DNA from 3 places in the Vibrio sp. RC2502 genome. Region 2 is predicted to be linked to each of the others. Evidence: predicted binding sites of a transcription regulator. Region 2 holds the regulator's gene; each other region holds the start of a gene.

Evidence for each region. The regulator CRP, encoded in region 2, controls carbon source genes, mostly activating them, when cyclic AMP is high. The targets are predictions, from matches to a motif close to TGTGANNNNNNTCACA.
Region 1: ACYJZR_RS11995 (NupC/NupG family nucleoside CNT transporter) is a predicted target of CRP. The motif match lies at 5,017-5,032, and genes of this name have one in related genera.
Region 3: gltB (glutamate synthase large subunit) is a predicted target of CRP. The motif match lies at 4,169-4,184, and genes of this name have one in related genera.

What each region holds. Positions count from the first base shown of each region.
Region 1 is NZ_CM141453.1:2,578,035-2,589,177, reverse strand. Features, by position in the region: gene ubiT (ubiquinone anaerobic biosynthesis accessory factor UbiT) at 1-244, shown strand, start outside; gene ACYJZR_RS12030 (GNAT family N-acetyltransferase) at 228-731, shown strand; gene ACYJZR_RS12025 (hypothetical protein) at 799-1,248, opposite strand; gene ACYJZR_RS12020 (DNA polymerase III subunit psi) at 1,300-1,698, shown strand; gene rimI (ribosomal protein S18-alanine N-acetyltransferase) at 1,764-2,219, shown strand; gene prfC (peptide chain release factor 3) at 2,341-3,930, shown strand; gene ACYJZR_RS12005 (DUF5363 family protein) at 4,015-4,212, shown strand; gene ACYJZR_RS12000 (TatD family hydrolase) at 4,199-4,972, shown strand; gene ACYJZR_RS11995 (NupC/NupG family nucleoside CNT transporter) at 5,177-6,460, shown strand; gene deoC (deoxyribose-phosphate aldolase) at 7,042-7,818, shown strand; gene deoA (thymidine phosphorylase) at 7,916-9,244, shown strand; gene ACYJZR_RS11980 (phosphopentomutase) at 9,313-10,533, shown strand; gene deoD (purine-nucleoside phosphorylase) at 10,673-11,143, shown strand, end outside.
Region 2 is NZ_CM141453.1:2,984,557-2,995,699, reverse strand. Features, by position in the region: gene ACYJZR_RS13950 (aspartate aminotransferase family protein) at 1-861, shown strand, start outside; gene astA (arginine N-succinyltransferase) at 971-1,990, shown strand; gene astD (succinylglutamate-semialdehyde dehydrogenase) at 2,019-3,476, shown strand; gene ACYJZR_RS13935 (DUF1338 domain-containing protein) at 3,719-4,510, shown strand; gene crp (cAMP-activated global transcriptional regulator CRP) at 4,666-5,298, opposite strand; gene ACYJZR_RS13925 (phosphoribulokinase) at 5,539-6,408, opposite strand; gene ACYJZR_RS13920 (YheU family protein) at 6,534-6,746, opposite strand; gene ACYJZR_RS13915 (hydrolase) at 6,780-7,787, opposite strand; gene ACYJZR_RS13910 (TIGR02444 family protein) at 7,874-8,362, opposite strand; gene ACYJZR_RS13905 (ABC transporter ATP-binding protein) at 8,359-10,278, opposite strand; gene kefG (glutathione-regulated potassium-efflux system ancillary protein KefG) at 10,446-11,039, shown strand; gene kefB (glutathione-regulated potassium-efflux system protein KefB) at 11,023-11,143, shown strand, end outside.
Region 3 is NZ_CM141453.1:481,991-493,133, forward strand. Features, by position in the region: gene gltB (glutamate synthase large subunit) at 1-3,911, opposite strand, end outside; gene mnmL (tRNA modification radical SAM protein MnmL/YtqA) at 4,463-5,422, shown strand; gene ACYJZR_RS02285 (sensor domain-containing diguanylate cyclase) at 5,457-7,202, shown strand; gene arcB (aerobic respiration two-component sensor histidine kinase ArcB) at 7,429-9,780, shown strand; gene ACYJZR_RS02295 (hypothetical protein) at 9,782-10,246, shown strand; gene arcA (two-component system response regulator ArcA) at 10,314-11,030, opposite strand.

The DNA.
Region 1 (11,143 bases), 410 kb from region 2:
AAACGACCTAGTACTGATTGCTGGTCGTAAAGAAGACCCTGATACACTGTTCTTCCAACGTCGCCTTTCAATTGAAGGTGACACTGAGCTTGGCTTAGAAGTGAAAAACTTGATGGACAGTGTCGACTTAGAGCAGTTACCAAAAGCAATGCAAGTAGCGCTGAACCAACTGGCTGACTTTGTCCAAAAAGGGGTTCAAGAGCCTGCACAACAACCCGGAGTAGCGAATGCTTATTCGAACTGAAGCCCCTGCGGACATTCTGACCATTGACCGCCTATTGAAACATGCGTTTCCAACCGATGCAGAAGCCAACTTGGTGATGCGTTTACGTGAAAACGGCAAGCTGACCTTGTCGCTGGTGGCGTGTACGGATGAAGGTGAGGTAATTGGCCATGCTTTATTTAGCCCAGTTACATTAAATGGTGAAGATTTGTCGTGGCAAGGGCTTGCACCATTGGCTGTTCATGAGGACTATCGCCGTCAAGGCATTGGCGCTGAACTCATTAAAGAAGGTTTCGAATCTCTGCGTGATTTCGGTTATCCAGTCTGTGTCGTGTTGGGTGAACCTAACTACTATGCACGACAAGGTTTCAATGCTGGTGAAGAGATGGGCTTTGAATGCGCTTGGGAAGTGCCTGAAGGTGCGTTTCGAGTAGCTGAACTCGTCGAAGGCCAATGTGCAGGACGTTCTGGACGCATTGATTACGCGCCAGAGTTCTCAGAGCTTTAAATACTGAAACAGCCCGCTGAAATAGCGGGCTGTTTGCTTTTCATCATTCATTCGACAAGCATGACGTTTATTGAGCGTTTTTGGTTCTTTTTTTGCCCCAGATTTCGACTTTTGCTTTTTTGCTGACACCCAACACGTCGAGCTTCATGTTTCCCCAACTGCTGTATTTCATTTCAAGGTGCTTAAGTTTCGCGTCCTCCGCTCCTGGTAGTGTCCAAGCTCGCGTTGACATTCCGTTGGTGAGCGTGCCCATTGAAGTGAGTTTTTTCTCGCTGCCGTCGGTCATGGTGACTTTGATGTCTTTTAAATCGACGGTGCCTTGAATGCACTTTATTTTGATTTTACTGAAGTTACGGTTTTTGAGCAGACTATTTGGCGTAACGGTGTCTGTCTCCGTTTGGAAGTTGACGGTCTTGGTTGCGATCAGCTCCCAGTCATCATTATTGCTGCTCGCAAATGTGGAAAAACTGATGGTCGCTACCATCATCACAGTAAAGAGTGATTGGAAAAGCTTCATAACACATCTGACTTTTTGATAGGATTGCCTCGTTCAAACAGGTGACGAAAAATGTCAATTAACGAGAAACAGTATTTACACGAAATGGGAATCACCTCGTGGGAGTTGATTCATCCAGAAAGGTTGGCAGGCTATCAACCGCCAACTATAGATTTGCCAAGTTCTTGCAAACTTCTGCTGGTCTCACCCATCTGTCCTACGAATGAGACAGCGATACTGTTCGAGAAGATACTTAAAAGTATGAAATTAACGCTTGAACAAGCCATGCATATAGAGCCTGAGCGCCTTGCAATGCTTGGTGAACATCAGTTGGAGTGGGTATGGTTTGCAGGCTGTGAAAGTAACAGCATGGAAAATGCTAAGCAGCTAACCTCGCTGTTATTGCAAGACATAGATGGCAACAATGAACAAAAACGCGCACTTTGGCAGCAAATTTGTTCTTACTCGTAACGTTTGTAAAAGATCGAATACCAAGCTCTATTGTGGCGCGGTATTTCGACCTAATAGGTTAAATCATGACGATTGAAATTCTCCCAATGTGCAGTGAGCATGTGGAGCAAGTTTGGCAAATTGAACAGCAAGCGCATTCTCACCCATGGGCAGAGTCGTTAGTGCGCGATTTGTCGAGTCGCGGTGCGTGCCATCACGTGATGGTTGAAGACGGCTCGGTAGTTGGCTACTTTTATGCACAAAATATTGTGGGTGAAGTGACGTTACTCAATATTGCGGTTGCCCCTGCGCTACAAGGAAAAGGCTACGGTCAAAAGTTATTGGATGCCTTTCTGAATCACTGTGAGCAAGCCAAAGCAGACAGCGCGTGGCTAGAAGTAAGAGAAAGTAACCATCCTGCGATTCATATTTATGAGCAAGCTGGTTTTAACGAAGTGGATCGTCGTTATGATTATTATCCAGCTAAAACAGGCAATGGAAAAGAAGACGCGATCATCATGAGTTATCTCTTCTTTAACTAGACGTACTACTCGGGAAGTTGCCCCTAAAGCAATAATAGGCGAGAATACCGCGCAAAATTGAATCTACAAAAAGCGTGTTTGCTTTTCAGCAGGCATTCAGACATCAAAGAAGACCAGTTTCATGTCAAATACACCTTTTCTAAGCGAAGTTTCTAAACGTAGAACGTTCGCTATTATTTCTCACCCGGATGCGGGTAAAACAACCATTACCGAAAAAGTACTTTTATTCGGAAACGCGATCCAAAAAGCAGGTACTGTAAAAGGTCGTGGTAATGCACAGCACGCAAAATCTGACTGGATGGAAATGGAAAAGGAACGTGGTATCTCGGTAACCACTTCTGTGATGCAGTTCCCGTACAACGATTGCTTAGTAAACCTGCTTGATACTCCAGGACACGAAGACTTCTCAGAAGATACTTACCGTACTCTAACGGCAGTTGACTCGTGTTTGATGGTTATCGATGCGGCGAAAGGTGTCGAGGATCGTACTCGTAAGCTAATGGAAGTAACACGTCTGCGTGATACGCCAATCGTAACTTTCATGAACAAACTTGACCGTGACGTTCGTGATCCAATGGAAGTATTGGATGAAGTAGAAAACGAGTTGGGTATGATGTGTGCACCGATCACTTGGCCAATTGGCTGTGGTAAAGAATTTAAAGGTGTTTACCACATTCACCGTGACGAAACGATCCTTTATGAATCTGGCCACGGTCATGAAATTCAAGAAGTTCGCATCATCAAAGGTCTGGATAACCCAGAACTTGATGAAAAAGTTGGTGAAAGCCTAGCGGCAAGCGTTCGTGAAGAGCTTGAGCTAGTAATGGGTGCATGTCCTGAGTTTGATAAAGAACTGTTCCTAACGGGTGAATTGACACCAGTTTATTTCGGTACTGCACTGGGTAACTTTGGTGTTGACCATATGCTAGACGGTCTGACTGAATGGGCGCCAGCGCCGAAAACGCGTCAAGCGGTTGAGCGTGATGTTGAAGCGACAGAAGACAAGTTCTCTGGCTTCGTATTCAAGATCCAAGCAAACATGGATCCTAAACACCGTGACCGTATCGCATTTATGCGTATCGTATCGGGTACTTACACTCAAGGTATGAAGATGAACCACGTTCGTCTAGGCAAGCAAGTAAGTATCTCTGATGCGGTAACCTTCATGGCTGGTGACCGTTCACGTGCAGAACACGCTTACGCGGGTGACATCATTGGTCTGCATAACCACGGCACTATTCAAATTGGTGATACTTTCACGCAAGGTGAGTCACTGAAGTTCTCTGGTATTCCAAACTTTGCGCCTGAATTGTTCCGTCGTATTCGTTTGAAAGATCCATTGAAGCAGAAGCAGCTACTAAAAGGCTTGGTTCAGCTTTCTGAAGAAGGTGCGGTACAGGTATTCCGTCCACTGCAAAACAACGATCTGATCGTTGGTGCGGTAGGTGTGCTTCAGTTTGACGTGGTTGTGGCTCGCTTGAAGTCAGAATACAACGTTGAAGCAATCTACGAAGGCGTTAACGTAGCGACAGCTCGTTGGGTTGAGTGTGGCGATGCGAAGAAACTGGATGAGTTCCAGCGTAAGAACCAAGCGAACTTAGCATTGGATGGTGGTGACAACCTAACGTACATTGCCCCAACTATGGTTAACTTGAACCTTGCAAAAGAACGCTTCCCAGACGTTGAATTCCGTGCGACTCGCGAGCACTAATCAACCGCCGCGTTAAAGCAACTAGATTTTAAAACGCCCTTGGCTATAGACTTAGTCAAGGGCGTTTTTATATAAGGAAGAAAAATGAACTGGTTCAAACGTGGGTTAAAGCGTTACGACGATTGGTGTAAACAAATGGGATTAACGCCAGATCAAAAACGCAGCTGCGTCCCTTATCGAAAAGATCCTGCCCATCAAAACGAAGAGAAGGGCGAAGCTCTGTCTTTTTCTGACTCTCCGTCTGCTGGCGTCGATAAAAAGTCTCAAGATGAAGTTCTTTGATACGCACTGCCACTTTGATTTTGATGTGTTTCAAGATGACTTTGCGCATCAACTTGAGCTTGCTCAAACGCAAGGCGTCGCAAGAATTCTGATTCCTTCCGTCGGCCCGCAAAATTGGGCTCGTATTCAAACGTTGGCAGAGCAACACGCCAATTTGTATTACGCGCTCGGTTTTCATCCGTATTTTCTAGAAGATAACGTTGAGCAGCACCTTTCAGAACTAGAACGCTATCTCAACCAAAAATCGCCACAGTGTGTGGCAATCGGAGAGTGCGGACTAGACTTTGCAGTTAACGTAGATCCTGAGCTACAAGAAAGGGCGCTTGAAACTCAATTTGAGCTGGCAAGGCGTTTCAATCTTCCTGTCATTTTGCACAGCCGGAAAGCACACAATCGACTCATTCAAATGGTCAAAGCGGCGAAGTTACCTCGTGGTGGCGTTTTGCACGCGTTTGCTGGTAGTTATCAGCAGGGGATGGAGTGGGTCAGATTAGGTTTTTTCATCGGTGTTGGTGGAACCATTACCTATCCGAGAGCCCATAAAACTCGCGACGCGATTCAAAGATTACCACTCGAAAATCTAGTTATAGAAACAGATGCTCCAGATATGCCTATACTTGGTTATCAAGGGGAGCCGAATCACCCTGCCAAACTCATTCATGTATTCAATGAGCTCGCAGAGTTGCATAGTGTGCGAAAGCAATCGATTGCCACTCAGCTGTGGGAAAATAGCAATTTTGCTTTCTCTATCTGTGAATAAAATCTAAAGATGTAGTCTGAAATAGAAAACGTTTCCCTGCTTATTGTGAGATAACTCACAAAGGTGGGTGAATCAATGATGAATCTTATAAGAAAGTGTGAGGGTGGCATTACTTTAATTGATTCTGCGTGAGTATAATTGCCCCCGCTTTATAGCTCCATTTTGTAACACGCCAATAAATAACTTATAAGGAAGTCATAAACTATGAGCCTGTTTATGAGCCTAGTCGGTATGGTAGTGCTTCTTGCTATTGCATTTGCATTTTCTAATAACCGTAAAGCTATCAATCTAAGAACTGTGGGTGGCGCATTCGCTATCCAATTCGCATTAGGTGCATTCGTACTTTATGTACCTTGGGGCCGTGATCTACTGAACGGTTTCTCTACTGGTGTTTCTAACGTTATCAACTACGGTAACAATGGTTCATCGTTCCTATTCGGTGGTCTTGTTTCTGACAAGATGTTCGAAGTATTCGGCGGCGGCGGTTTCATCTTCGCTTTCCGTGTTCTTCCTACACTGATCTTCTTCTCAGCACTGATTTCAGTTCTTTACTACGTTGGCGTAATGCAGTGGGTTATCAAGATTCTTGGTGGTGCACTTCAAAAAGCGCTTGGTACTTCTCGTGCGGAATCAATGTCAGCAGCAGCTAACATCTTCGTAGGTCAAACTGAAGCACCTCTAGTAGTTCGTCCATTCGTTCCAAAAATGACTCAATCTGAGCTATTCGCGGTAATGTGTGGTGGTCTAGCTTCTGTAGCTGGTGGTGTACTAGCAGGTTACGCATCTATGGGTGTTCCTCTAGAGTACCTAGTAGCAGCATCATTCATGGCGGCACCAGGTGGTCTACTGTTCGCTAAGATTCTTCACCCAGAGACTGATCAGCCTCACGAAGATATCGAAGAAGCAATGGACGGTGGCGACGACAAACCAGCTAACGTAATCGACGCAGCAGCGGGCGGTGCGGCTTCTGGTCTACAACTTGCACTAAACGTAGGTGCAATGCTAATCGCATTCGTTGGTCTGATTGCTCTAGTTAACGGTATGCTAGGTGGCATTGGTGGTTGGTTCGGCATGCCTGAGCTAACTCTAGAACTAATTCTAGGTTACGCATTCTCTCCACTAGCATTCCTAATCGGTGTTCCATGGAACGAAGCAGTTGTTGCTGGTTCATTCATCGGTCAGAAACTAGTTATCAACGAATTCGTTGCTTACTTGAACTTCACACCTTACCTAGGTGACAGCGCTCAAGTAGTAGCAGCAACTGGTGAAGTAATGTCTGAGAAGACAACAGCTATCATCTCATTCGCACTATGTGGCTTCGCGAACCTTTCTTCTATCGCGATCCTACTTGGTGGTCTAGGTAGCCTTGCACCAAACCGTCGTTCAGATATCGCTCGCATGGGCATCAAAGCAGTTCTTGCAGGTACGTTGTCTAACCTTATGGCAGCGACAATTGCAGGCTTCTGCCTAAGCCTTGCAGCATTTTAATTAGAATCGGTTCTTAATATATAGACGCCGTTTTAAACCATGCCCTGTAGCAAGAGATTGCTGCGGGGCATTTTTCGTTTTTCAGGACCAAAATTTTTACGCTGAGTAAACCCAAGACATTGGTTTACGCAGCGAATGGAATAGCGGCTTGGAAATTTTGAGATACAAACCGTTTGCGCTCTATTTGGTGCTACAGTTTTGCGGTGAATATCTATAATGTAGTAATCACGAGATCATGGTTACGATAACCACTTAATCATAGAGTGAATATTACATACTCGATGGGCAAATGAATTGCCCTGCAATATCAGATCTAATAGGCGTTTCGCTGTGTGATGTGATATTAAAGACACCGCAATCATAGATTGTTGTGCCATAGGCCAAACTGGTACTGTGCGGTGACAAGGATAGCAATTGGCATATGAATTTTTCGCTGTATATGCCGAGTCTTCAGGGAACCAAGTCCGTTCATAAATAGACTGTTTAGCCAATTTCTCACACTATCTCGACTTGTTGATTATAGTTAGAGAAGTGATGTGAGGCTGAGTAGTGAATTTTTTGAATATTGATCGGAGATAGAAATGAGCGATTTAAAAGCAGCAGCGCTACGTGCACTAAAACTTATGGACCTAACTACGCTGAATGATGATGACACTGATGCAAAAGTGATCTCACTATGTCATGACGCGAAAACAGCAGTAGGCAACACAGCTGCAATCTGTATTTACCCTCGCTTTATTCCTATTGCTAAGAAGACACTTCGTGAGCAAGGTACGCCAGAAGTTCGCATTGCAACAGTAACGAACTTCCCACACGGTAACGACGATATCGACATCGCAGTTGCTGAAACAAAAGCGGCTGTTGCTTACGGTGCAGACGAAGTTGACGTAGTTTTCCCATACCGCGCGCTAATAGCGGGTGATGAGAAAGTAGGCTTCGAGCTAGTTAAGCAATGTAAAGAAGCTTGTGGTGACATTCTTCTTAAAGTGATCATCGAAACTGGTGAACTAAAAGAAGAAGCACTAATCAAGAAAGCATCTCAAATCTGTATTGAAGCAGGTGCTGACTTCATTAAAACTTCAACTGGTAAAGTGCCAGTAAACGCAACACCAGAATACGCTCGCATGATGCTTGAAGTTATTCGCGACATGGGTGTTGCAGAAACTGTTGGTTTCAAACCAGCAGGTGGTGTGCGCACTGCTGAAGACGCAGCTGCATACCTAGCAATGGCTGACGAAATCCTAGGTGACAACTGGGTTGATGCTCGTCACTACCGTTTTGGTGCGTCTAGCCTGCTAACCAACCTACTAAATACATTAGAAGTATCGGACGACGTCGCTGATCCAACAGCGTACTAATTCCAATAATACGTCTGAACGGTAGCACCTAAACGGGTGCTACCAAACCTCTTCTATCCTACTACAACCATGGCTCAAAAGAGCTTGGGAGGCACTAATGTATTTACCACAAGAAATCATTCGTAAAAAACGTGACGGCGAAGTCCTAACAGCCGACGAAATCAACTTCTTTATTCAAGGCGTAGCGAACAACACGGTATCTGAAGGTCAGATTGCGGCGTTTGCTATGACGATTTTCTTTAATGAAATGACCATGGATGAGCGCATCGCCCTAACGTGTGCAATGCGTGACTCAGGCATGGTTATCGACTGGAGCCACATGAACTTCGGTGGTCCAATTGTCGACAAACACTCAACCGGTGGTGTGGGTGACGTAACTTCTCTGATGCTTGGCCCTATGGTGGCAGCATGTGGCGGTTTCGTACCTATGATCTCTGGTCGTGGCCTTGGCCACACAGGCGGCACGCTAGATAAACTTGAAGCGATTCCTGGCTACAACATCACTCCAACGAACGAAGTTTTTGGTCAAGTAACCAAAGATGCGGGTGTGGCGATCATCGGTCAAACGGGTGATCTTGCTCCGGCAGATAAGCGCGTGTACGCGACTCGTGATATCACGGCTACCGTAGACAACATCTCACTGATCACGGCATCGATCCTGTCTAAGAAATTGGCAGCGGGTCTGGAATCTCTAGTGATGGATGTAAAAGTCGGTTCTGGCGCATTCATGCCAACTTACGAAGCGTCTGAAGAGCTAGCAAAATCTATCGTTGCAGTAGCAAATGGTGCAGGCACGAAGACTACCGCAATCCTTACGGACATGAACCAAGTACTGGCTTCTTCTGCGGGTAACGCGGTGGAAGTTCGTGAAGCGGTTCGTTTCCTAACGGGTGAATACCGCAACCCGCGTCTACTTGAAGTGACGATGGCATCATGTGCTGAAATGCTCGTGCTTGGCAAACTTGCTGAGAACACAGACGACGCACGCGCGAAACTGATGGAAGTGCTAGACAACGGTAAAGCTGCAGCTTGCTTCGGCAAAATGGTTGCGGGTCTTGGCGGTCCAGCTGACTTCGTAGAAAACTACGACAACTACCTAGAAAAAGCAGAAATCATCAAGCCAGTTTATGCGACAGAAACAGGTATTGTCTCTGCAATGGACACGCGTGCTATCGGCATGGCTGTGGTTTCTATGGGTGGCGGTCGCCGTGTTGCAACTGATGAAATCGACTACGCAGTAGGTTTTGATAACTTCATCCGATTGGGTGAAGTCGCTGATAGCGATAAACCTCTAGCAGTTATCCACGCTCGCAGTGAAGAGCAGTGGGAAGAAGCGGCAAAAGCACTGCGCAGTGCAATCAAAGTGGGTGGTGAATACACGCCAACTCCAGAGGTTTACCGTCAAATTCGTGCAGAAGACATCTAAAAGATTAAGTAATTACATAAGGCCTACTCAACCATAATAATTCGCCGAGTGGGCCTAAGGAAAGAGCAATGAAAAGAGCATTTATTTTAGTACTAGACTCATTCGGTATCGGTGCAACTGCTGATGCAAAAGAATTTGGTGATGTAGGTTCAGACACTCTAGGTCATATCGCTGACCAGTGTGAAAAAGGCTTAGCAGATAACGACAAACGTCAAGGCGCACTTCGCCTTCCAAACCTATCTAAGCTTGGTTTGGCGATGGCACATAAAGAATCAACAGGTCGCTTTGCTCCTGGCCTAGACGCTGATGCAGAAATCATCGGTGCTTACGGCCATGCTGCTGAGCTTTCTTCTGGTAAAGACACTCCGTCTGGTCACTGGGAAATTGCTGGCGTACCAGTTCTGTTTGACTGGGGCTACTTCACAGATAAAGCAAACAGCTTCCCTAAAGAGCTGACTGACCGCATTCTTGAGCGTGCAGGTCTAGATGGCTTCCTAGGTAACTGCCACGCATCTGGTACTCAAGTTCTTGATGACCTTGGTGAAGAACACATGAAGACTGGCCAACCAATCTTCTACACCTCTGCGGACTCTGTATTCCAAATCGCATGTCACGAAGAGACATTCGGTCTAGATCGTCTACTAGAGCTTTGCCAAATTGCTCGTGAAGAACTAGAAGATTACAACATCGGCCGTGTAATCGCGCGTCCATTCATCGGTCCTGGTAAAGGTCAATTTGAGCGTACGGGTAACCGTCGTGACCTATCTGTAGAGCCACCATCAGCAACGGTTCTACAAAAGTTAGTCGAAGAGAAACAAGGCAATGTGGTTTCTATCGGTAAGATTGCAGACATCTACGCAAACTGCGGTATCACCAAGAAAGTGAAAGCGACAGGTATTCCTGCATTGTTCGAAGCAACGCTAGAGCAAATCAAAGAAGCGGGTGATAACACCATCGTATTCACTAACTTTGTTGATTTCGACTCCGCTTACGGCCACCGCCGTGATGTAGCGGGTTACGCTGCGGCGCTTGAGTACTTTGATGGTCGCATCAACGAAGTGCTCGAACTGATGGGTGAAGATGACGTGCTAATCCTAACGGCTGACCACGGTTGTGACCCAACATGGCCAGGTACTGACCATACTCGTGAGCACATTCCAGTATTGGTTTACGGTCAAAAAGTGCCAGCTGGCTCTCTTGGTCGCCGCGAAACGTTCGCAGATATCGGCCAAACATTGGCGAGCTACTTCGGTACTTCTCCAATGGATTACGGTAAGAATTTCCTATAATTAGGATATTAAAAACTAGGAGCTGAATGCTCCTAGTTTTATGTTTGCAGTATGCAAGTACTGCTTGTCGGAAATGAGAATACTCTGGCTTACATCGCCTTAAGCGCGGAGCGCTAGAGAAAGGTTAAGGAAAAGAAAAATGGCAACTCCACATATCAATGCTGAAATGGGTGCATTCGCAGACGTAGTACTGATGCCAGGTGACCCGCTACGTGCAAAATACATCGCAGAAACCTTCCTTGAAGATGTTGTTCAAGTGTGTGACGTGCGCAATATGTTCGGTTACACAGGCACTTACAAAGGCCGTAAAATCTCTGTGATGGGCCACGGTATGGGTATCCCATCATGTTCGATTTACGCGACTGAGCTAATCAAAGACTTCGGTGTGAAGAAAATCATCCGTGTCGGTAGCTGTGGTGCGGTGAATGAAGACATCAAAGTACGTGATGTTGTGATCGGCATGGGCGCGTGTACGGATTCAAAAGTAAACCGCATTCGCTTTAAAGGCCATGACTTTGCGGCTATCGCAGACTACAAAATGGTTCGTGCAGCAGAAGATGCAGCAAAAGCACGTGGTATTGATGTGAAAGTCGGCAACCTATTCTCAGCG
Region 2 (11,143 bases):
GCACGCCGTTACGCGGCAGATGTTCATGGCCCTGAAAAATCAGAAATCATCGCCTTTAAACAAGGTTTCCACGGTCGTACATTCTTTACTGTGACGGTTGGCGGTCAAGCGGCTTACTCAGACGGTTTTGGTCCTAAGCCAGGCGATGTTACGCATTTACCATACAACGATATCGAAGCACTTCAAGCACACATGTCAGATCGCACATGTGCGGTTATGATGGAGCCGCTACAAGGTGAAGGCGGTATCGTGCCACCAACTCCGGAATTTGCCCAAGCAGTACGTGAACTGTGTGACAAGCACAACGCACTACTTATCTTTGATGAAGTTCAAACGGGTAACGGACGTACTGGTCATTTCTATGCTTACCAAGGTCTAGGTATCACGCCAGACATTCTAAGCACAGCAAAATCACTGGGTGGTGGTTTCCCTATCGGTGCAATGCTAACAACAGCAAAACTGGCTGAGCATCTGAAAGTGGGCACTCACGGTTCAACATACGGTGGTAACCCATTGGCATGTGCAGTGGCAGAAGCGGTCGTTAACGAAGTGACAAAACCAGAAGTGCTTGCTGGTGTTTTAGAGCGCGAAGCGCTGTTCCGCGCAGGTCTAGAAAAGATCAATGCGAAGTACAACCTATTCTCTGAAGTTCGTGGCAAAGGTCTATTGCTAGGCGCTGCGTTGAATGAAGAGTGGCAAGGCCGTGCACGTGATGTGCTGGTTGCTGCAGGTAAACAAGGTCTATTGGTATTGGTTGCGGGTGCCAATGTCGTGCGTTTCACACCATCACTCGTTATCACACAACAAGAAATTGAAGAAGGCTTGGCGAAACTGGATAAAGCCATCGCGACTTTAGTTTAAGCGCGATATCAGTTTAAACGTCAACGCAGACACCCCCGTCAAGGATCTCTGATGGGGGAATTGTTCCTACAATATAGTTAGGATCTTCTTGCATCTGGAGGGAGTATTGATGCTAGTAGTTCGCCCTATCGCGATGTCGGATTACGACGCGCTGCACACTTGTGCGGTGGAGTCTGGTCACGGATTTACATCTCTACCGGTTAACGAAGAACTGTTAACCAATCGAATCAAACACTCGGAGTACAGCTTTGGTAAGCCCGACGTGACCGAGCCCGGTGACGAAGGCTACCTAATGGTGGGTTTTGACTCTGAATCGGGTGAGGTTGCGGGTACCACCGGAATCGAAGCATCTATTGGCTGGGACGTACCGTTCTACTCATATCACATCAGTAAAGTGGTTCACTCTTCGCCAAAACTCGGCGTAAATAACGTCGTTAAACTACTGACATTTGGCAACAACTACACGGGGAACAGTGAGATTTGTACGCTGTTCCTACGCGAAAAATATCGCCAGGGCTTAAATGGCCGTCTGATGTCTAAGTGCCGTTTTCTTATGATGGCGGAGCACCCAGAGCGTTTCTCTAAAACCATCTTTGCCGAGATGCGTGGCGTCTCTGATGCGAATGGTAATTCTCCATTCTGGCAATGGTTACAAGAGCATTTCTTCTCTATTGATTTCACACTTGCAGATTATCTTACCGGCATCGGCAAGAAAGGCTTTATCGCTGACTTGATGCCAAAGCTGCCAATTTACATCAACCTATTGAGCCCAGAAGCACAAGCGGTGATTGGCCAAGTGCATGACAACACGCGCCCAGCGCTGAAGCTGTTAGAGCGTGAAGGATTTACCAACCGTGGCTACGTCGACATCTTCGATGGCGGTCCAACGGTTGAGTGTGACTTACGCAATATCGAATCGGTACGTCATTCATTCCGTGCTCAAGTCAAAATCTCAGCGCATACCAGCACTCAAGACTTCTTGATGTGTAACTCGTCATTCGAGAACTTCCGTGCCGCTGCAGCAAAAGCCGCGTACGACGCAGAAACGCAAAGCGTTGTGTTGGCGCCTGAATTAGCTGATGCGCTCTTGGTGAAGGACGGGGATTTCGTTCGCCTTCTACCGCAGTAACAGACGACAGAATTTAAGGATAGTAACAATGACACATTGGATTGCAGGTGAATGGGTACAAGGTCAGGGTGAAGAGTTTGTGTCTCTGTCGCCGTACAACCAAGAAGTAATTTGGCGCGGTAACGGTGCAACGGCGGAACAAGTAGACCAAGCCGTTGCTGCAGCGCGTGCTGCGTTCGTCGAATGGAAAAAACGTCCATTCGCTGAACGCGAAGCAATTGTGTTGGCTTTTGCTGAAAAAGTGAAAGAAAACAGTGAAAAAATTGCCGAAGTGATCGCGAAAGAAACGGGTAAACCAATTTGGGAAACGCGCACAGAAGCGGCTGCAATGGCTGGAAAAATCGCTATTTCTATTCGTGCCTACCATGACCGTACTGGTGAAGCGACTCGCGAAGCAGCGGGCAACCAGATTGTATTGCGACATCGCCCTCTTGGCGTAATGGCGGTGTTTGGGCCATATAACTTCCCTGGTCACTTACCGAATGGCCACATCGTTCCTGCCTTGCTAGCGGGGAACACAGTTGTGTTCAAACCATCTGAGCAAACGCCTTGGACTGGCGAGCTAGCTATGAAATTGTGGGAAGAAGCGGGTTTGCCAAAAGGCGTGATCAACCTTGTTCAAGGTGCGAAGGAAACCGGTATTGCGTTGGCTGATGCGAAAGGTATTGATGGCATTCTGTTTACGGGCAGTGCGAACACGGGTCACATTCTGCATCGTCAGTTTGCAGGTCAACCAGGCAAGATGTTAGCGCTAGAAATGGGTGGCAACAACCCGATGGTCATCTCTGATAACTACGGTGATTTGGATGCAACGGTGTACACCATCATCCAATCGGCATTCATCAGTGCTGGTCAACGTTGTACTTGTGCTCGTCGTCTATACGTGCCGTTTGGTGAGAAAGGGGATGCTCTGATCACTAAGCTGGTGGAAGCGACGAAAAACATTCGCATGGATCAACCATTCGCAGAACCTGCGCCATTTATGGGCCCACAAATCTCTGTGGCTGCGGCGAAGTTCATTCTTGATGCGCAAGCAAACCTGCAATCTCTAGGCGGTGAAAGCTTAATTGAAGCGAAAGCAGGAGAGGCGGCGTTTGTTTCTCCTGGCATCATCGATGTGACTAACATTGCTGAGTTGCCAGATGAAGAATACTTCGGACCGCTGCTGCAAGTCGTGCGCTATGAAGGTTTAGATAAGGCCGTAGAGCTGGCGAATGACACGCGCTTTGGCTTGTCGGCAGGTCTTGTATCAACAGACGATCAAGAATGGGAATACTTTGTTGACCACATTCGCGCAGGCATCGTAAACCGCAACCGTCAATTGACGGGCGCAAGTGGTGACGCACCGTTTGGTGGCCCAGGTGCATCAGGCAACCTTCGTCCAAGCGCGTACTACGCGGCGGATTACTGTGCTTACCCTATGGCATCCATGGAAGGGCAGGAGACGGAATTACCTGCGACATTGAGCCCAGGCGTGACGCTTTAAGTTTCAATAACAGGGTCACGACCATGCATCGTGGCCCAATGTGCTGACGCATCATTTAGGTTTGGGTAGTACGCGTTGGCATTACACGGCAAGTGAGCACAGACTCAAAAAGCGTGTTTGACTGACTGACATTTACCGTCACAGGTTGATGGTTGCTCGTTCATTATTCTGGACAGCTTTTGGGCTGTGAACGAGCGACCACACTCTTATCTTAATCCTACATCTCGTAACAAGGAGTCGTTATGACGCCCGATGTGTTATTTGAATCGCTATGGCAAGACTACATCCAACGTCTTTGTCCTTCTGCTGCTAAGGTGCATCAGCTTCTACAAGAAGATGAGGCTCTGATTAATGATCATATTGCTTTACGCACTTTCAATGTTGAACCGCTAGGTATCGAGACATTGGCGAAACCGTTTTTAGCTGCTGGCTATAAAGCGTGTGGGGACTACGTATTTGAGAGCAAAAAACTGGTCGCAAAACACTATGAGCACCCAGATCCGAAGCAGCCTAAAGTCTTCATCAGTGAGCTGAAAGTCGAAGAGTGTTCGCCAGAGCTGCAAGATATTGTGGCGAAACTGGTTGCGCAAGTGGATGCTGAAAAACTGTCGGGCAGTGCATTTCTGCATGGCGGTCGCTTATGGGAGCTAAGCTTTGCTGATTACCAAACGTTGGCTAAAGAGAGCGAGTATGCGTCTTGGCTGGCCGCGCACGGTTATGGTGCTAATCACTTTACGGTGAGTGTGAATCAGTTGAATCAACACGATGAAGTCAAACAGGTTAACGACCATCTTCGTCAAGCAGGGTTTGTGATCAATGAGTCGGGCGGTGAGGTGAAGGGTTCACCGGAAGTGCTGCTTGAGCAATCGTCGACGATGGCAGACAAAGTGCCAGTGACCTTCGAAGAAGGTTCGGAAATTATCCCAGGTGGCTTTTACGAGTTTGCTAAACGTTACCCAATGGAGAATGGCGAGTTGTATCCAGGATTTGTTGCCGCTTCAGCAGACAAAATTTTTGAAAGCACTAATGGTTAAACGTACCAATGGCTAAACGCCATGGAATACCTTGGGCTAACCTGCTAGTTCGTTAGCCTCTTGCGACCTAGAGCCTGACTGCAAGGCAAATAAAAAGCCACCAATGTCGCCATTGGTGGCTTTTATAATTTTGTTCGTGTCACTCTAAATTGAGATTAACGAGTACCGTAAACCACGATAGTTTTACCGTGCGCAGAGATTAGGTTCTGCTCTTCTAGCATCTTCAAGATACGACCTACTGTCTCACGAGAACAGCCAACGATTTGACCGATTTCTTGACGAGTGATCTTGATTTGCATGCCGTCTGGGTGAGTCATCGCATCTGGTTGTTTAGCAAGGTTCAGAAGCGTCTGAGCGATACGACCAGTTACGTCTAGGAACGCTAGGTCACCCACTTTTTGGCTAGTTACTTGAAGACGACGAGCCATCTGCGCAGAAAGACGCATTAGGATGTCTGGGTTTACTTGGATAAGCTGACGGAACTTCTTGAAAGAAATTTCAGCAACTTCACAAGGAGATTTAGCGCGAACCCAAGCTGTACGCTCTTGGTCTTCTTCGAATAGACCAAGTTCACCAATAAAGTCACCTTGGTTTAGGTAAGAAAGAATCATTTCCTTACCTTCTTCGTCCTTGATAAGAACCGCAACAGAGCCTTTAACGATGTAGTACAACGTTTCAGCTTTTTCACCTGCGTGAATTAGCGTGCTCTTTGATGGGTACTTATGAATATGACAGTGTGAAAGAAACCACTCTAATGTTGGGTCGGTTTGAGGTTTACCTAGAACCATAATATCTCACTTCCTCTGCAGGGTACGCTTGCGCTATCCATATTTTAGCTAAGCCTGAATTAGGCTTACTAGAATAAGAGCACTTTTTATATGCTGCAAGCTCTCTTGTGTTTCGGTAAGAAATAGTATCCTTTTTCGAAAACGATTTCTTGATTTTAATCGTGCCATGATTGAGATTTTGTAAGCAAAACTGTGCACATGATCACGGTATGAAAAGTAAACATCTAGCCTGCTACGTTTTTAGCCAATTTTTCCTGTTTCAATCAGCTGTTGTAGGATAGGCCTAACTATGAGCTCCATTGCAAAGCTCATTTTGCCGCCTGGCACAACAATGGTGTTGTGGCGCGACATAAATGAGCCATCAATCATGGCCAGCAGATATGGGAAGTCGACATTCTTAATGCCGCGCAGACGAATCACCACAAAACTTTCATCTAAACTCGGAATGCCTTTGGCGTTAAGCGGGTTGGAGGTATCGACGGTTGGGACGCGTTGAAAGTTGATGTGAGTACGAGAAAACTGCGGAGTGATGTAATTGAGGTAATCGTCCATTGAGCGCACGATTGAGTCCATCACCGCTTCACGCGAATGGCCGCGATCGCGAGTGTCGCGCACGAATTTTTGGATCCACTCTAAGTTCACAATTGGCACCATGCCAATCAAGAAATCCACATGCTGAGCAACATTAACATCGCCATCAACCACACCACCATGCAGCCCTTCATAAAACAGCACGTCGCTGTTTTCAGGTAAGTCTTGCCACGGTGTAAATGTGCCTGGCATTTGATTGTAGGGAACTGCTTCGTCAAAGGTGTGCAGATAACGGCGCACACTGCCAGTGCCGTCATGACCGAACTTACGGAAAAACTCTTCTAATCCCGGGAAGTCATTCGCTTGCGGACCAAAGTAACTGATGTGTCGGCCTTGCTCGCGGGCTTTGCGAATTTCGATGTCCATTTCAGGGCGAGTAAAGCGATGGAAGCTGTCTCCTTCCACCCATGCCGGCCTGATGTTCATCATATTGAACATCTTGCGGAATGCTTCAGACGTCGTGGTTGTGCCGGCACCGGATGAACCAGTAACCGCAATGATTGGGTGTTTAGCTGACATGACAAACCTTGTCGAAAATTACGTACCTGTAAAGTGCAGCAGCGAACCGCTGCACGGTCGATAACCCACTATAGCATGTAACAACGACTTGTCATCGAGTGGGATACGGTAAAAATGTGAACGTGCTAAAACTTTGCTTTGAGTTGAATATCAACCGTTTCATGCAGTTCTGAGAACACGATGACGGCTTCACCTTTTTCTAGTTGCGTCTTCACTTGATCGATTTTGTTTTGCAGTGAAATTTCAACCGCGCCATAGTCGGTGCCTTCGCGTAGTACGAACTCACGAATTAGATTTTCCAGTGTTTCTGGCGCGATGTCTTGCCAAGGAATGATCATAAATACCTCAAACTTTTATGATGAAAGGCTAGTTTACTGTGTTCGCGGTTTGGATACAGCTGAAAGGTACTCTGCCGCGACACTTTCGTAGTACGCGGGCAGGGCTTCCTCTAACCAGAACTTTGGTTTTAATGCCGTACCAGTCAGAAAACCAACGTGTCCGCCGTGCTCAAACAGACGGTAATCAATGTTATCTGGCAGAACAAATTTGGGGATCACCTCTTCGGTCATGAACGGGTCGTCTTTGGCGTGGATGATCAAAGTTGGCAAGGTGATCTGCTGTAACTTGCTCAATCCTGAGCATTGATCGTAATAATCTTGTGCATCCTTAAAACCATGCAGAGGTGCAGTGATCAAGTCATCAAATTCGTACAGACGAGTAACGCGCTTGATGGAGTTGTACGACAGCGCCAATTCGCCATGCAGTAAATGATGTTTTTGTAGAGCATTCCGTTTGAGCGAAGAGAGTAGGTAACGGCGATACACTTTGGAAAAGCCCTGCTCAATTCGATTGGCACAAGCCGCCAAATCCAGTGGTGCAGAGACGATGGTGGCCGCTTTTAAAATCGGGTCATCTTTGTATTGTGCTAAGTAGTTCGCCAGCATATTGCCACCAAGGGAGATGCCGACGGCGACTTTTGGATTGTTTGGAAAGCGCAGATGAAGGTGTTCCAAAAAGAAGCGAGCATCCGTTACTTCTCCTGAATGGTATGCGCGAGCTTTTTTGTTCGGTTTGCCGCTACAGCCACGAAAATGCATCATCACCGATAACCAACCAGATTTCGCAAACGCATTCATCAGGCCGTTTGCATACGGGCTATAGAAGCATCCTTCCAAGCCATGAAACAAAACGAAGATGGGTTTGTTCTGCGCGGGTTCTTTGGTGGGATCTTCACTCCAAGCGAGATCGAGGAAGTCGCCATCGTCGGTATCCAGCGTCTGCCAAATAGGCGTAAACAGCGCTTTTTTACGAATAAAGCGCGGTAAAAGGGTCTGAAGGTGCGGGTTCTTGATCCCGGCGGCTGCGAAAAATTGTGTCATACCTAACTGCTCTTATATGGTCCTTCATGTCAGTTGAAGAACTTATTAATATAATCCTTTATAAAGATTATAGGTATTCTACAGCGTTATGAGTGTTTTGGTGGGTGAATGTTTGGCACAGGGATAGCAAAGGCTTGTTGCAAATGCTCTCCACCAAGCTGACGACAGTATCTGAGCGTGAGTGGATCGCCATCGTTTTTAATCAGTGTAAGTGAGTTAATACAGTCGACCAAATCGGCTTGTTGTTGCTTTTCGAGTTGCAGTTCAAACTGCAGGCTTTCTCGATATAACGCATCGTTCACTTGGGATTTTAGATGACGTCGCAGGTCGCGAAAAGAGTGCAGCAGCGTTTCACTACGGCCAAGACAGCTTTGGACTAAGTGCCAGTCTTTCTCTTGGAAGATAAGCTGCTGCTCGTCGAGCCAACGGAGCAGCAGTAATAGATTCACGTTACCGTGGTAATTGTTTTGCAATGATAAACACGCTTCTTTTACTTCTCGCACGCCATAAAACTGCAGGCTGAACTGCCAAAGGTGTTCTAGGGTAAGAGTGTATTCCGCGTGTTTGTTTGTCATTGGTTAAACTCTAGCTCCATCTGCTCCAGTTCTTCCTGAGCAGACATCCATTCCATTTCCACTTCTTCAAGTTCTGATTTGCTCGAAGCTTGAAGGGCCAGCACTTCATTTAGTTTAGCTTTATTTTCGGCTTCATACAGTGAGTTATCCGCCAATTGTTCTTCAGCCTCTGCCAGTGCTACACCTAACTTATCCATTTTATTTTCTAATTGTGTCAGGGTTTTGCGAATTGGCGCCGTCAGTTTACGAAATTCCGCTTCGCGACGTTTTTGCTCTTTCTTCGCAGCGGCACTGTTTGCGGTATCTTTAACTGGTTGCGACGCTTGTGCTTCTTTTCGCTCGGCTTTTTGTTGTTCAGTCAGCCACTTGTAGTAGTCGTTTAGGTCACCATCGAATGGCGCAACTTGACGATCATGCACTAAGTACAAATCATCGGTGGTTGCGCGCAGTAAGTAACGGTCGTGTGAAACAATCACCATCGCACCTTCGAACGTTTGCAGAGCCATGGTTAACGCTTGGCGCATGTCTAAATCTAGGTGGTTGGTTGGTTCGTCGAGTAGCAATAGGTTTGGTTTTTGCCACACGATCAATGCCAGCACCAAGCGTGCCTTTTCACCACCAGAGAACGGTGCGACTTTTTCTAGCGCTTTGTCGCCTTGGAAACCAAAACTACCTAGGTAATCGCGCAGTTGCTGCTCTGTTTGATCCGGTGCAATCTGCATCATGTGCTGCAGTGGTGTTTCTTCAGGGTGCAACGTTTCCAACTGGTGCTGAGCAAAGTAGCCGATCTTTACGCCTTGCGAATAGGTCAGATCGCCGCCTTGCGCTTTAAGTTCACCTGAAAGTAGTTTGATTAAGGTCGATTTACCTGCGCCGTTGCGGCCAAGCAAACCAATACGGCTGCCCGGTACTAAGTTCAGACGAATCTTTTCTAAAATTAGGTTGTCGCCGTACCCTGCCGATACGTCGTCCATCATCATGATTGGATTTGGCAGTGCAGCTGGTTGACGGAATTCAAAGCTGAATGGGTTATCGAACTGCGCGGGCAAGACTTTTTCCATGCGTTCTAGCGCTTTGATTCGGCTTTGCGCTTGGCGCGCTTTCGACGCTTTGTAGCGGAAGCGGTCGATGTAGCTTTGCATGTGCGACATTTGCTTTTGTTGTTTCTCGAACATCGCTTGTTGCAGCATCATTTTTTGCGCACGTTGATTTTCGAATGACGAATAGTTGCCCGTGTATTCGTTCAGCTGTTGGTTTTCTATGTGGATGATGCGACCAACGATCGGATCTAGGAAATCTCGGTCGTGCGAGATCAAGATAAGTGTGCCAGGGTAGTTTTGCAGCCAGCGTTCTAGCCACATTACGGCGTCCAAATCCAAGTGGTTGGTTGGTTCGTCGAGCAGTAGTAGATCGGAACGACACAATAGTGCTTGAGCCAAGTTAAGGCGCATACGCCAACCACCAGAGAACTGAGTTAAGTTCCAGCTCATCTGTTCTTGGCTAAAGCCAAGGCCGTCAAGCAATTCTGCCGCACGGGCACGGATGCTATAACCGCCAATGGTTTCGATCTTGCCGTGAATTTCTGCCACCAGCGTACCGTTGTCTTTTTCTTCGGCAACCGCTAGCTGTTGCTCAAGACCACGGTATTCGCGATCACCATCAATGACATATTCTAGTGCGCTGCGTTCTAAAGCAGGTGTTTCCTGCGCTACCCACGCCAATTCCCAATGCTGAGGTTGGCTGAACGAGCCCGCGTCAATCGACAGTTCATCTTTCAGTAGAGCAAATAAGGTCGATTTACCACAGCCGTTTTTGCCAACCAGACCCACTTTGTCACCTGGGTGAATGGTTGCCGATGCTTGGTCTAAAAGAGGTTTACCGCCACGCAGTAACTGAATATCAGAGAAGGTAATCATAGGGTTTTTGTTCACTTTGCGCAGCGCGCGTTTCTTGGTCGTTGATCTCGCGATGAATAGTAGGGCTATTGACGGGAAAAGTCGATCACTGAGCTTTAATTGCATTATGCTATACAAAAAAGTATAACAATTTGATAACGGATAAAAATCACCACAAGGACGACCATTTGGCTGTAGCAGCGTCTATTCTCCCAAGAGTTCTGGTCATTTATGCTCACCCAGAGCCACACAACTCCATTGCCAATCAAGTGATGATAAAGCGAGTGCAATCACTTGAGCACGTGACGGTGCACGATCTTTATGGCGCTTATCCTGATTTCTTTATCGATGTGAATCACGAACATGATCTACTGATGAATCATGATGTGATTGTCTTTCATCATCCTCTTTATATGTACTCATGTCCGGCGTTGTTGAAAGAGTGGTTAGACCGAGTACTCGGCAAGGGCTTTGCGTTTGGCGACGGTTCTGCACTGGAGGGCAAATATTGGCGCAGTGTAATCACCACGGGTGGTAAAGAAGAAGCCTTCAGTGCTAGGGGGTATAACAAGTATCCGTTAGAGCAGATTCTGCAACCGTTCGAGTTGACGGCGGCACTATGTCAGATGCATTGGATGGAGCCGCTGGTGTTGTATTGGTCGCGCAATGTTTCTGATATTGAACGCTATGAACACGCGGAGCAGTATCGTCGATGGCTGAGTCATCCTCTTGATGAGTGGGAAGCGTTGCACCAAGGAGGTCAGCATGGCGATAACCAGTGAGTTTCTACAAAGCAGTGTCGTGTTTCTGTCGGCGGCGGTGATTGCTGTTCCTTTGGCGCAGCGATTTGGCTTAGGTTCAGTGCTTGGCTATTTGTTGGCAGGGG
Region 3 (11,143 bases), 810 kb from region 2:
GCAGAACCTTTGAATTTGACATTCATTGGTTGAGGTAGACCTTGGTCTTTGTACACTTTCGAAATTTCGTTAGACAGCATGGTTCCGACAGAGCGGTCTGTGTTAACGATAGGGAAGTCAGCATTTACTGCTTCACCTTTTTCTAGAGCTGGAATTGCGGCTTGAATCAGCTTACGGTCTAGTACTGCTTCAAGGTTGTGGTTCTGCTGCGCTTGGTTAAACACGCCATCAGCTTCGCGAGGCTGTTCAACATGAAGTACAGGAGATAGATCCAGGTTCTTGTACTTCCAATGAGAAACGTCTTGGCGAACTTTCAGTTTTTGACCTTGCCCTACCATCTCATCGATAGTGCGGAAGCCAAGTTCAGCCATGATTTCTCGTAGACCTTGGGCCATGTATTGGAAGAAGGTTACGACGTCTTCTACGCGACCATCAAAGCGCTCGCGAAGTGTTTTGTTCTGAGTCGCGATACCAACAGGACAGGTGTTCTTATGACACTTACGCATCATGATACAGCCTTCAACCACCAATGCGGCGGTTGCTACGCCCCATTCTTCTGCACCTAGTAGTGTTGCGACTGCAAGGTCACGAGGTGTCTTCATCTGACCATCTGCTTGAACAACGATACGGTTACGTAGGCCGTTCTTCAGTAGCGTTTGGTGGGTTTCTGCCAAACCTAGCTCCCAAGGAAGGCCGGTGTGACGAATAGAAGACATTGGTGAAGCACCGGTACCGCCATCGAAACCAGCGATCAGTACTACGTCCGCTTTCGCTTTCGCTACACCAGATGCGATCGTACCTACGCCCGCTTCCGATACCAGTTTCACGTTTACACGACCAGCGCGGTTGGCGTTTTTCAAATCGTAGATCAGCTGAGCCAAATCTTCGATTGAGTAGATATCGTGGTGTGGCGGTGGTGAGATCAGACCGACGCCTGGAGTCGAGTGACGAGTGGCACCGATCCAGTCATCCACTTTATCACCTGGTAGCTGACCACCTTCACCCGGCTTCGCGCCTTGAGCCATTTTGATTTGCAGCTCTTCAGCGTTAGTTAGGTAGTAAGAGGTTACGCCGAAACGGCCAGAAGCCACCTGTTTGATTGCAGAGCGTTCCCAATCACCATTTTCTTTGCGCTCAAAGCGCATTGGGTCTTCACCACCTTCACCTGAGTTGGACTTCGCGCCAAGACGGTTCATCGCAACAGCCAGTGTGGAGTGAGCTTCGTAAGAAATAGAACCGAATGACATTGCACCTGTCGCGAAGCGTTTCACGATGCTTTCGATTGGTTCTACTTCATCGATAGAGATAGAGCCCGCAGGGTTCTTGATGAATTCCAGTTGGCTACGTAGCGTTACCGCGTTGTCACCTTGTTTATCGACGGCACTCGCATACTGCTTGAACTGCTCGTAATCTTTGTTGCGAGTTGATTGCTGGAGTAGAGAGATGGTTTCTGGGTTGAATAGGTGTTTCTCACCACGTTGTTTCCACTGGTAAACACCGCCCACATCCAGCATTTGAATTGGGATTTCGCGTTGTGGGTAACCGATGCGGTGGCGAATCAACACTTCTTTCGCGATGTCATCCAGAGTCAAACCTTGGATGCGAGAAACCGTACCAGTGAAGTATTTGTCTACCACTGATTTGTGGATACCCAATGCTTCGAAGATTTGCGCACCATGGTACGACTGCAGGGTTGAGATACCCATCTTCGAGAAGATCTTCAGAAGACCGCCATTGATCGCTTTACGGTAGTTGTTGAACAGATCGCGAGGGTTCGTTTCTGGATCCAACTTCTTAGTACGTTGAAGTTCAATGATGGTTTCAATCACTAGGTAAGGGTTAACCGCATTCGCACCGTAACCAAGTAGCGTTGCAAAGTGGTGCGTTTCACGCGCGTCACCGGTTTCAACCACGATGTCACACTTCGCACGTAGACCTTTGCGGATCAAATGATGATGTACTGCACCAACTGCCAGCATTGCTGGGATCGCCGCGTGGTTTGAGTTCACTGCACGGTCAGTCAGTAGGATGATTGAGTAACCATCGATAACGGCATCTTCAGCGTATTGGCAGATACGTTTTAGTGCACGCTCTAGCTTGCCTTGGTCTTCGCTGGCTTGGAACACGATATCCAGCGTTTTGGCTTGCAGGTGTTCGTTGTCGATAGCACGCAGTTTCTCAAGCTCAGAGTTAGCCAGAACTGGCGATTCCAATTCCACTTTCTGACAGTGAAGTGGCGTTTCAGTCAGAAGGTTTTGGTCTTTACCCAAGTAAGTATTCAGCGACATAACCATACGCTCACGGATCGGGTCGATCGGTGGGTTGGTTACCTGCGCAAACAACTGCTTGAAGTAGTTTGAAAGATGTTGCGACTGGTGTGACAGCACGGCCAGCGGCCAGTCTGCACCCATTGCAGATAGCGGTTCTTTACCTTCATTTGCCATTGGAACGATGATTTCGTTCACTTCTTCAGTACTTACGCCAAACGCTTGTTGACGGTGTAGAAGATGTTCTGGCTTAGGTTGGCTGAACTGGTTGCTCGCATCAGGCAGCTTCTTCAAGCTCAGTAGGTTTTCTTCTACCCACTTCTCGTAAGGTTGTGCCGTTGCGATGGTGTCTTTCACTTCTTCATCAGAAATGATGCGACCTTGCTCTAGATCCGCAACGAAGATACGACCTGGTTGCAGACGACCACGGAACTCTACGTTCTCTGGTGCAATATCCACTACGCCAGATTCTGATGCCATGACTAGGAAGTTATCTTTGGTCACTGTGTAGCGAGAAGGGCGTAGACCGTTGCGGTCGAGCGTTGCACCTACTTGAACACCATCGGTAAAACAGACAGATGCCGGGCCATCCCACGGTTCCATAATGTTTGCGTGGTACTGGTAAAACGCGCGACGCTTAGGATCCATGTTTTTATTTTCTTGCCATGCTTCAGGGATCATCATCATTAAGGCATGTGGCAGGCTACGACCAGAAAGAACTAGGAGCTCAAGTGCCATATCAAAGTTTGATGAATCCGAGCTGCCTTCCTGACAGATAGGAAGAAGCATGTCGATTTCAGCCTGAGTAAACAGGTCTGATTCTAGGATCGCTTCACGGGCTTTCATCCAGTTCAAGTTACCGCGAACTGTGTTGATTTCACCGTTGTGAGCGATGTAACGGAAAGGCTGTGCAAGACGCCATTTCGGGAAGGTATTGGTAGAGAAACGAGAGTGTACCAGTGCCAGAGCGGTCACCATGGTCGGGTTTTGCAGGTCGAGGAAGTACTGAGGCACTTGCTCTGTCGTTAACTGACCTTTGTACACCAATGTCTTGTAAGACATTGAGTTAATGTAGAAGTCGTCACCAATGTTCGAAACGCTTTCTAGGCAAACGCGTACGGTGTAATTACGAAGTACGTAAAGTTTGCGTTCTAGCTCTTCAGGTGTGATGCCAGGACCGCCGGAGATAAACACGTGCTCAAATTGAGGCTCTGTGCTTAGAGGGTCGGCACCAATCATGGAGTTGTCGGTTGGTAATACGCGGTAGCCGATGACTTCGAGATCTAAGCGTTTGGCATTACGCTCTAAAATGTCACGGCATTGTTCGCGTTTGTATTCGTCTTTTGGGAAAAGAACGACACCAACGCCATACTTTTCAAACGAAGGCAGTTTAATGCCTAGTTTAACGGCCTCTTCTAATAGGAATTCATGAGGTTTTTGCAACAAAATACCCGCACCGTCACCGCTGCATGGGTCACAACCTTGACCGCCACGGTGTTCCATGCGAGCCAGCATATCCAATGCTTGAGTCACTACTTCATGAGATTTACGGTTTTTAAGGTGAGCAACAAAACCGATACCACAAGCGTCATGCTCCAATTCCGGAGTGTATAGACCCTGTGAATTTTGCTCTCTATCTACCATAGATACATCCTTCCAGTTCAATGCGACGCAAAGGTACGAGGCAGACCGAAGTTGCCTTGTGACACATGATGCGTCTTGTCCTTTATATTTATTATCGCCACCAGTCGAGGTTGACTGGTCTTGATTCCTTTCCGTATCTCGCAGGAAAAGTATTGCGAGAAAAACAATCCTTGGTGATATCCCTTTATTTATTCTCACTATTTAGTGATTTATATAGGTGGGAGTGGGATAACACCGACAATTCCCGCTGTGCGTGCTGTAATAAAAGTCACAAAAAATGCGGGGTTGTGTAAGTATCCTACAATTTTGTTACTTCGGATTGCAATGAAAAGTCGCCTCTGTGACCCAATTTTTTCGTTTAAATATGCATTTTTAGTTTAACATTTACGCAACATGACGCTTTTTTGTCTGTATTTATGCAAGTTTATTGATTTCACACCGATTGGGAGTTGTTTGAATTGAGTAATATTGTTTGTTTTTTCTTGCAGGGATGTAATTTAGTTACATAAATCGTAGTGAGATTTATTACGGTTTACTATTGGTGAGAATCTATGCAGTTACATGAGTTGGTCAATACACTAGGCCAAGATCTTCAGCGTCGTTACGGCGAAAAAGTCCATAAGCTGACTTTACATGGTGGCTTTAGTTGCCCAAACCGCGACGGCACGATTGGCCGAGGTGGTTGTACATTTTGTAATGTGGCTTCGTTTGCTGACGAAGAAGTACAAATCAAAAGTATTCATGAACAGTTGAAAGATCGTGCTGGGGAAATCCATCGAGCGAAGAAATATCTGGCGTATTTTCAGGCTTACACCAGTACCTATGCAGAAGTGCAAGTACTGAAAAATATGTACGAAGAAGCGCTCAAAGCTGCTGATATTGTGGGGCTGTGCGTAGGCACTCGACCGGATTGTGTACCTGATTCCGTATTAGATTTGCTGTCGGATTATGTAAACCAAGGTTATGAAATTTGGCTTGAGCTAGGTCTTCAAACAGCAAATAACGATACGCTCAAACGCATCAACCGCGGACATGATTTTGAATGTTATGCGGAGATCACTCAGCGAGCTCGAGCCTTAGGGATCAAAGTTTGTACTCATTTGATTGTTGGATTACCGAAAGAAACCCGCGATGATAATATTGAAACGCTGCAAAAAGTGCTGGCCGTGGGCACTGATGGCATCAAGTTACATGGCCTGCATATTGTGGAAGGCAGTACGATGGCGAAAGCTTGGAGAGCTGGCAGATTAGAAGCTCCTGAATTGGAAGAATATGTTGCGATTGCCAGTGAAATGATTCGTATGACGCCCGCTGATGTTGTGTTTCATCGTGTCTCTTCCGCAGCTCGTCGTCCAACGTTGTTGTCCCCGCTTTGGTGTGAAAACCGTTGGTTAGCCATGACTGAAATTGGTCGCGCATTAAATAAAGATGGCGCTCAAGGCAGCTTAATAGGAAAACCTTTTATCTACACGAAGCCGGAATTAAAAGCAGATTGCTCAATAAATAACTGATATATTTTTAGCAGTTTGCTTTATAGGTGGAAAAATGGATCAGTTACTTAATTGGCTTTGGAATGGGCAGGAGAGTTATGGATATATTGTCCTGCTATCGATAGTCAGTGCGATTGCGATAGCACTTATCTACTTTCGTTTCCAAAACGCACTTAAGCAGCTTATTACTGATTCGCCTTATCCAGTGCTGGTGCTAGATGCCAGCCATGGACAAATCCTACTTTCGAATCAAGCAGCGATGCAGTTGCTTGGCATTCGCTCACTGGGTACAGGCTTTTTGTACCCAGCTTTGTTTGAGCTTCACAAACTTTCTTCGTTGCTAGATAGTTTTTCCAGTCGCTATTTCCGTCACCAAGTCTTTGATTGGCGTTTATCTGAAAACGAATCTATTAAGGTTGAATTGTCCGGCCGAAAGAGTTTGCTACGTGGTCATCGTGTTTGGATCATGTACGCGCAACCTTATCAAGTCACTTTACAAGAGCAGCAGCAAGAGTTGGCGCAGTTAGAGATGGCTCGCTCAGCGCTAGATTCGCTGTCCGAGTTGATCTGCTTGCAAGATTGCCAAGGTAACTTATTGACGACGAATCGTGCCTTTGACCAGTTTTGGGAGGGGCGACGAGAAGAAGCCATCACTGCAACGGCGAGCCGAGTCGCTACCCGTAAAAGTGAACGCAAATGGACGACGGACACGCAAGGTCGCAGCTGCTTGCTTGAAGTGAATTTAAGCTCGTTAGTATCGCCAAGTGGTGAGCTACTCGGAACGTTGTCTATTAGTCACGATGTGACGGAATGGCATAAGATTCAACAGAACTTACGTGATGAAATGGAACGTCGTAAAGACACTGAAGTCGCCTTGGCTCAGCGTGACACCATTCTTCAAACAATCTTAGATGCAAGCCCTGACTCTATCGGTATTTTTAATGAGAATATGGTGTACCAAGCGTGCAATAAGCCATTTGTAAACGCTTTAGGTATATCGGAAGTTTCTGATTTGATTGGTAAGCGTCTTCAAGATGTCATTCCCGTTGAAATGTACACGCGGTTGGAAACGAGCGACCTACACGCTCTACGACAAGCGGAACCGGTAAGGTACATCGATAAGGTCGTGAGTAGTGATGGCCATATTACGTGGTTTGATGTGGTGAAATCGCCGTTTAAAGACAAGGCATCGGGTACGAATGGCGTTCTTATCATGGCGCGTGATATTTCAGAGCGTTATCTTGCCGAGCAAAAACTTGAACAAGCGAACCTTGAACTTGAGAAATTGAGCTTTATGGACAGCTTGACGCAAGTGGCGAATAGACGCCGATTTGATGAACGTCTTCATGTACTTTGGTATCACCACATTCGTGAAAAATTGCCTTTGACTATCATGTTGTGCGACATCGACTTCTTTAAAGATTACAACGACTGTTACGGGCACCAACAAGGCGATGAGGCGTTGATTCGTGTCGCGGCGGTCTTCAAGCAAGTGGTCAACCGTTCTTCAGACTGCGTGGCTCGATACGGTGGTGAAGAATTTGGTTTTATCTTGCCAAACACGACAACAGAAGGCGCAGAGCAAGTCGCTCAGCGCATTCATCAACAAATTAGACAGCTTGATATGGAGCACGGTAGTTCGGAAGCTTCAGAGCACCTGAGTGTGAGTATCGGCTTTGTTTCTTACGTTCCTCAGCATGGTGATGAACCTGAAATGGGCATCGCTATGGCCGACAGTGCGCTATACCAGGCCAAAGCCGATGGCCGTAATCGCACCTGCATCCACCCTAGTTCCTTCTAGCGCTTTGTGACCGCTTGCTCTAAGTTGATAGCAAGCGGTTTAAATCACCGTATTAAACACGTTAAACTGCTTATACCTTGTGTTCTCGTCTGTGATCCTCTGATTGTCGCCAGTTCATCAAGGTGAATGCCTCAAAATCAAACAGACCTAAATTGCGTTAGGCCTTGTACATCTGCCCGTTTTCAATATGTCGGGTTGATAGCTTGCTTGTGCCATGGAGTAGTGAATGAAGCCCATGAAAAATCTCGCCCAGTACTATGTAGACTTACTGGTGAAACTAGGGATTGTCCGTTTTTCAATTTTGTTAGCCCTAGCGCTGGTGGCACTTGCTGTCGTCGTACAAGTTGGTATCACTTTGGCTCTCAAAGGGCGCGTCGATGATATCGACATCGTACGTTCCGTTTTCTTTGGTTTGTTAATCACGCCCTGGGCCGTTTACTTCCTATCTGTGGTGGTAGATCAGTTAGAAGAGTCTCGTCAACGATTGACGAAGCTGGTTTCTAAATTGAAAGACATGCGTTCACGTGACCAAGAACTGAACTTCCAACTACAGCAGAACATCGAAAAGCTCAATCTAGAGATTGAAGAGCGGATTAAAGCGGAAGAAGCGCGTGAAGAGGCGATGCAGGATCTAGAAAATGAGGTTTTCCAGCGTGAGCGAACGCAATTAGAGTTAGCAGAGCGTACCGCCTTGTTACGTTCATTCATCGATGCGTCACCTGATTTGATTTATTACCGTAATGCCGATGGCGTCTTCTCTGGTTGTAACCGAGCGATGGAAGAGTTAACGGGCAAGAAAGAGCATCAACTTGTCGGCTTGAGCCCGTGGGATGTCTACAGTAAAGAAATTGCGCAACCAATCGTAGATACCGACCAAAAAGTCTTTAGCGACAACCAAGCGATCACTTACGAGCAATGGTTGGAATACCCTGATGGGCGAAAACACTATTTTGAATTGCGCAAAGTACCATTTTATAGCAAAGACGGTCGACATTTGGGGTTGGTTGGTTTTGGGCGAGACATTACTGAGCGTAAGCGTCACGAAGAATCTCTAGAAAAAGCCAGCCGAGATAAAACGACGTTTATCTCCACAATTAGCCATGAACTTCGCACACCGTTAAACGGCATTGTTGGCCTGAGTCGAATGTTGCTTGATAGTCCGCTGACGGAAGAGCAGCGTAAGCACATGCAGACGATCAACGTGAGTGCGATTACGTTGGGGAATATCTTCAATGACATCATCGATATGGACAAATTCGACCGTCGCAAGCTTGAGCTGTTACCTGCGCCATTGAACTTTGAAGACTTTGTCGCCGAGATAGAGAGTATTTCGGCGCTCATGGCGGAACAAAAAGGACTGCGTTTCGACTTAGAACGTTTGAGTGACCTACCAAAAGCGATCGAGGTGGATGCGACCCGTTTACGTCAGGTGATTTGGAACCTAGTCAGCAACGCGATGAAGTTCACCAAAGAAGGTGGCGTTGTGATGACAGTCAGCGCTGATGTCGAAGAAGACTTCGCGACTATCATTATGGAAGTCGAAGACACTGGCATCGGTATTCCTGAAGCTGAACTGGATAAGATTTTTGCTATGTATTATCAAGTTAAGTCGGGCAAAGACAACTTGCATGCGGTAGGTACAGGCATTGGGTTAGCGGTTTCGAAACAACTGATCAATATGATGGATGGGGACATTACGGTCACAAGTGAAGAAGGCTTTGGTAGTACTTTTACTGTGTCGATTCACGTTCCTATTGTTGAACTCGAAGAGCCGGTAATCGATGCAAAGCGCGACAATGTGCATCTCAACATCTTTATGGTTGAAGACATTGAACTTAACGTGACGGTGGCTAAGTCGCTGCTAGAAAGTTTGGGGCATTCCGTGACGGTCGCGATGACTGGGGAAGAAGCGTTAGTCAACTTTGTGCCGGATCAATACGACCTTGCGCTGTTGGACATTCAACTGCCAGACATGACAGGGTTTGATGTGGCGAAGTACTACCGTGAGCATTATGACCACTTACCTCCGTTGGTGGCGTTAACGGCGAACGTGATGAAAGATCGTCGAGAGTACTTAGAAAATGGAATGGATGACGCAATCAGTAAACCATTAGCTGTGCATGCTATTCAGTCAGTGATAGATAAGTTCTTTGTTGATCGAGTCGATAAACCCGCGGTGATTGTTAAGCCTGAAGTCAAGGAAGAAGCGGCGCCTTCTCCTGTGATTGAGACACATCTACTGGATCTGGATATGCTAGAGTCTTATGTGGATATTGTCGGCGTTAAACCCGTGTACGACAGCATCAAGATGTTTGAAGACATGATGCCAGATTACATTGAGGTATTAGACTCAAACATGACCGCAAAAGATCAGGATGGCATTGTTTCTGAAGCGCATAAAATCAAAGGTGCGGCAGGATCTATTGGTCTTAAACGTATCCAAAGCGTTGCTCAAAAAGCGCAATCACCGGATATGCCGGCATGGTGGGAAAATATTTCTGACTGGGTCGAAGAGATAAAGAATGAATACCAAAACGATATTCAGGTACTCAAAAGTTGGTTAGATCAAAGGAAATAACATGAAGAAACTTGCACCCGTAGCCTTACTTATTGCATCGCTCGTAGGTTGTAGTTCTGTTCCTCAAGTGAACTGGCAACAAGGCAGCCAAATTACGATGAATCAGGTGAATGTTGAACTAAAGAGCAATCTTTGGGTGAACTTAATGCCTGCGATTGAGGAAGAACCTGTGCAAGACGTTCAAGAGTTGAGTATTCAAGGTGCTTTGTATCTGGAAGGCGACAAACAGCTGCCTGCGAATTTGACTGCTGAGGCTCTGATTATAAAGCAGGGTACTACCGAGTGGATGATTGATGGTGGGGACTTGGAAACTCGCACTCACAGCGAAAATCAGTGGGAAGTGACGTTTACTTGGCAAGTTGAAGCCGATACAGATAAATCCGTCGATTTGGCGTTGCTGCTTGATGATGCGGGTAAACAACGTTGGCTTGTTGAAAAGCACGTGAAGATAAACAAGGTTTATTAGTTTCTTTCCCGCATAGAAAAAGGGCTTGCTCCAATGAGCAAGCCCTTCGTATTTCTAGCAGACTGAATTAGTCTTCTAAGTCTCCACAGAAGCGGTAGCCTTCACCGTGGATAGTCGCGATGATTTCTGGCGTACCAGATACTGATTCGAAGTGTTTACGAATACGGCGAATCGTTACGTCGACAGTACGGTCATGTGGTTTAAGCTCACGGCCAGTCATCTTCTTAAGAAGATCAGCACGTGTTTGGATCTTACCTGGGTTCTCACAGAAGTGCAGAAGTGCACGGAATTCAGAACGAGGCAGCTTGTAGCTATCGCCAGCAGGGCTCACTAGTGAGCGGCTGTTAATATCTAACACCCAACCGTTGAATTCGTATTTTTCTACTGAGCGCTTTTCTTCTTGAACTGCGTTAGTGCTCATTGAGCGGCTTAGCAGGTTGCGCGCACGAATAGTCAATTCACGTGGGTTGAATGGTTTTGTGATGTAGTCATCAGCACCAATTTCAAGACCTAGGATCTTGTCTACTTCATTGTCGCGGCCTGTTAGGAACATCAGAGCGATGTTCGCTTGCTCACGTAGTTCACGTGCTAGCAGTAGACCATTCTTGCCTGGAAGATTAATGTCCATAATGACCAAGTTGATAGAGTTGTCAGACAACACTTGGTGCATCTCTTCACCGTCACTGGCTTCAAAAACAGCGTATCCCTCTGCTTCAAAAATACTCTTAAGAGTGTTACGAGTTACTTGCTCATCTTCTACGATAAGAATCTGCGGGGTTTGCATTGGCGGTACCTAAATTTGTGACAAAATTGTGCTAATAGAATAAATTCTAGGCAAAAATATAACATACAGGTAATGTGATTTTGATAATAAATCAAGTTGATCAAAAAAACACT